Regions from separate parts of the Aquamicrobium sp. NLF2-7 genome, predicted to be linked through region 2. Evidence: predicted binding sites of a transcription regulator. Region 2 holds the regulator's gene; the other holds the start of a gene.
The links. Region 2 encodes LexA, which represses DNA repair genes until DNA is damaged. Its sites were predicted from a motif close to TGTTCNNNNTGTGTTCNG; they were not measured.
Positions count from the first base shown of each region.

Region 1: MIC97_RS09540 (helicase-related protein) is a predicted target of LexA. The motif match lies at 1,130-1,147, and genes of this name have one in related genera.

Region 1 is NZ_JAKSED010000001.1:1,919,928-1,922,131, reverse strand. It holds gene MIC97_RS09540 (helicase-related protein) at 1-960, opposite strand, end outside; gene MIC97_RS09535 (beta-ketoacyl-ACP reductase) at 1,595-2,204, opposite strand, start outside.
Region 2 is NZ_JAKSED010000001.1:636,292-638,495, reverse strand. It holds gene MIC97_RS03185 (ComEC/Rec2 family competence protein) at 1-449, shown strand, start outside; gene lexA (transcriptional repressor LexA) at 786-1,505, opposite strand; gene glp (gephyrin-like molybdotransferase Glp) at 1,617-2,204, opposite strand, start outside.

The DNA.
Region 1 (2,204 bases), 1.3 Mb from region 2:
GGCGAAGTCGAAGGCGGCGGTGCGCCATTGCAGCACCTTAACCGGCTCGAAATCGTGGCTCTCGATCTTTCTGACCAGATCGTCGTCGAAAGGATCGACGCGGCCGGTGACGCCGAAGGTGCCGTCGCGCATGTGGCGGCCGGCGCGGCCGGCGATCTGGCCAAGCTCGGCGGCGGTGAGCTGGCGGAACTGGTAGCCGTCGAATTTGCGGTTCTGGGCGAAGGCGACATGGTCGACATCGAGGTTGAGCCCCATGCCAATGGCGTCGGTGGCGACCAGATAATCGACATCGCCGTTCTGGTAGAGCGCCACCTGCGCGTTGCGGGTGCGCGGGGACAGAGCGCCTAGCACCACGGCCGCGCCGCCCTGCTGGCGGCGGATCAGCTCGGCGATGGCGTAGACCTCATCGGCCGAGAAGGCGACGATCGCCGTGCGCCGGGGCAGGCGGGTGAGCTTTTTGGATCCGGCATAGGCCAGATGCGACAGGCGCGGGCGCGTCACCACCGAAATGCCCCGCAACAGCTTCTGGAGAATGCCCTGCATGGTGGCAGCACCCAGAAGCAGCGTTTCCTGCCGTCCACGCAGATTGAGAATGCGGTCGGTAAAGATGTGGCCGCGCTCCAGATCGCCGGCAAGCTGGACCTCATCGATGGCGACGAAAGCCGCATCGGTCTCGCGCGGCATGGCTTCCACCGTGCAGACCGAGTAGCGGGCGCCTGCGGGCTGGATCTTCTCCTCGCCGGTGATCAGCGCCACTTTCACCGCTCCCACCTTCTCGCACAGCCGCGCATAGACCTCGCGGGCGAGCAGGCGCAGCGGCAGGCCGATGACGCCGCTTTCGTGCGCCACCATGCGCTCGATGGCCAGATGGGTCTTGCCGGTGTTGGTGGGACCAAGCACGGCGGTCACGTCGCGGCCGGACAGGATAAGCGGCTGTTGGGGCTTGGGTTGGATGTTCATCGGCGGGGAAAGTCTCTCCGGCCACAGTGCAGCAAGGGACGCCCGAAAGCGCTGGATCGCCTCCGACCCGTCTGACACATAGGCATTTATGCACGGGGGTGAAAGGCGGAAGTTTCAGCGCATCCCTCAGTCGTCGCATCAGAGGCGGCTGGCGGCCCGCGTTAACGGGTGGAACGAGTCTGGAACGAATCGGCGACGAATCGCTGACTCTTGCCGATTCATGGTTCGTTCACGGCTACATATAGGCCGTGAGGTGCGGTCCGGAGCTATATGCTGAATCGCCTTCGGAACAAGACAGCGGCTGCTCTTTACTGTCGTTAAGGTTTGCCGGCCGCTTGCATCGCGGTAACGGGCGAGGGAAGGCAATTCATTGAAAAATAAGGAAATTATTAACTTCCATTAAGAAATTCCAACCGCTCACATGGCCATTTTCTTAACGATTCGATCAAAGGAGGAACGAAACGGCGACGAATCGCCGACCTGTGAATTTTCCCGTTTCGTTCACCGCTACATGTTGTGTCCCGCACAGCTTATCCACAGGCCTTCCACAGCAGGGTCGCAGCCGGATGCGGAAACGGCGCGGCCATGAAGGCCGCGCCGTTAACTGTTTCGTGCCGTATCGGGACAGGCAATCTCAGGCGAGGTACTGCCCGCCATTGGCCGTCAGCGTCGAGCCGGTGATGAAACCGGCGTCGTCGGAAGCGAGGAAGAGCACGCAGCGCGCGATCTCCTCGGCTTCGCCCAGCCGTCCGACCGGGATCTGGGCAATGATGGACTCGCGCACCTTCTCCGGTACGGCCATCACCATGTCGGTGGCGATGTAGCCGGGGCAGATGGCGTTGACCGTGATGCCGGCGCGGGCGCCTTCCTGCGCAAGTGCCTTGGTGAAGCCGATATCGCCCGCCTTGGCCGCCGAATAGTTGGCCTGCCCCATCTGGCCCTTCTGCCCGTTGATCGAGGAGATGGTGATGATGCGGCCGAACTTGCGGTCACGCATTCCCGTCCACAGCGGATGCGTCATGTTGAAGACGCCGCTGAGATTGGTGCCGATCACCTCGTTCCACTGCTCGCGCGTCATCTTGTGGAACATGGCATCGCGGGTGATGCCGGCATTGTTGACCAGAACCGAGACGGGGCCGAGATCCGCTTCAACCTGAGCGATTCCCTGCGCGCAGGCATCGTAATCGGCCACGGACCATTTGTAGACCGGGATGCCGGTTTCCTCCTTGAAGATGCGGGCGGCG
Region 2 (2,204 bases):
AGGAAAGCAAAGCCGCAGGGTTTGTATGCTCAGGGAAAACATGCGCGTTGCGCAGTCCCTCCGGTCTGCTTGTCGTGCAGGTTCAGGATGCGGGTATTGCCGCCAAAGCATGTGCCCATGCAACAGTCATCGTGATCGAGGACGCGATGATGCGTAACCCGTGCCGAAAATCTCAGGCAATTGTGGTGACCCGTCGGGAGCTGGCGAAAAAAGGAAGTGCCGAAGTCCATCTGGAAAAGATCGACACTGCTTCTGGTGTTCCAGCCGGAAATTCATCACCAATCATCGGAGAGCCGCAGGTGCGCTTCGCCATCGAAGGGGATTATCGGCCATGGCACACCCAGCGCCGATATTCGCGGGAAGCACGTGGCTTGCCGCCTTATGAGAGAAAAGTCGCCGCAGTACCTGCGGAAACGCCTGTTCTCTCCGCCCCGGACAAGATCGAATAAGCGATAAAGACAGGGCGTATCCGGAACGGTTTCCGCATCGTAAGGCAGGTCTGCTTCTGCGGGTTGATCAAATGCAGATCCAGTTACGCAGGAAAATCGACCATCGTGACAGATAGTTCGATAGGCCGCTCGCCTACGCAGCCAAAATCTGCTCACCGATCGTACAGGCCGTAAAGTGCCCTTCAGCTATCTTCGATCAACGTTTTGAGAGCGCTCAAACAGCGACCTCAATATTTCGATCATTTCCTCAGGATGTTGTTTTAAGATGCTGATAAACAATGTCCCTCAGAACGGATGGAAGGCAAAAAATCCGGTTCGCTCCGTTTCATTTCCGGATCAGTAACGGCGGATCAATCCGACCAGCCTGCCTTGTACCTTGACGCGGTCGGGTCCGAAAATCCGGGTTTCGTAAGCCGGATTGGCGGCTTCAAGCGCGATGGAGGCGCCTTTGCGACGGAACCGCTTCAGGGTTGCTTCTTCCTCGTCGACGAGTGCCACGACTATATCGCCCGGGGTGGCTGTATCGCCGTTGCGGATGATGACGGTATCGCCATCGAAAATGCCGGCTTCGATCATGGAGTCGCCCCGAACTTCGAGGGCATAATGCTCGCCGCCCGACAGCATTTCCGGCGGCACCGAAATGGAATGTGTCTTGTGCTGGATCGCATCGATCGGAACACCCGCAGCGATCCGCCCCATCACGGGGATGGAAACCGCCGAGGCGCTGTCATCCTCGTTGCTGGCGACCTGCGGCTTGCGAACATCCTTTGCCGGCTGCCCGAGGCTTCCCTGAATGACGCTGGGTGAAAATTTTCGCGCACTGTTCAGACCGGGGGCAATGGAATCTGGCAGGCGCAGCACTTCCAGCGCACGCGCACGATTGGGCAGGCGACGGATAAACCCACGTTCTTCCAGTGCGGTGATCAGGCGATGGATGCCCGACTTCGAGGCAAGGTCCAGCGCTTCCTTCATTTCGTCGAAAGAGGGCGGAATGCCACTCTCCTTCAACCGCTCATGGATAAAGAGAAGCAATTCATGTTGCTTGCGCGTCAGCATAGGTTCCCCCGGCAGCGGCGAATCCAGAATCGGAAAACAAACCCGGAACAAACACTATATGTTCCAGTTGTGTTCCGCAACCGCTTAAAATCAGAACGACCGGGGACAGCTTCAGCCGATCATCATCAACTGGCAGGGATCGCCGATTTCCGATGCCGGCTGGAATGGGGCGCGTATGACCAGTCCCCCTGATGCGGCCATGGTGCGCAGCATGGATGAATCCTGCACACCGAAGGGCGTGGCAATCAGCTGGCCGTCGCGTTCCTCAATGGCTGCACGGACAAAGTCCTGCCGATGGTCGTTGGCTGAAACCGGTGCCCCGAGCATCGCTGTCCTGATGTCCTGACGGAAAGGCCGGCCGCCAAGGCGTGCGAGCAGAGGTTTCAGGAAAAGCTGCGAGCAGACGAGGCTCGCCACGGGATTTCCGGGCAGGCCCAGACATCTGATGTTGTCCATTCTGCCGAACATCAGCGGCTTGCCGGGCCGCATGGCGATCCGCCAGAAGTCGAGCGTCATGCCCTCGCGCGTCAGAACCTTGTGAACGAGATCGTGATCGCCGACGGAGGCTCCGCCAGATGTGACGATGACGTTCGCACCGGCCGCAACAGCCTGTTTCACGAGCGCCGAGATTGCATCCTCGCGATCTGGCGCGATGCCGAGATCGATAACATCGGCGCCCACGGCGCGGGCCGCGGCTGC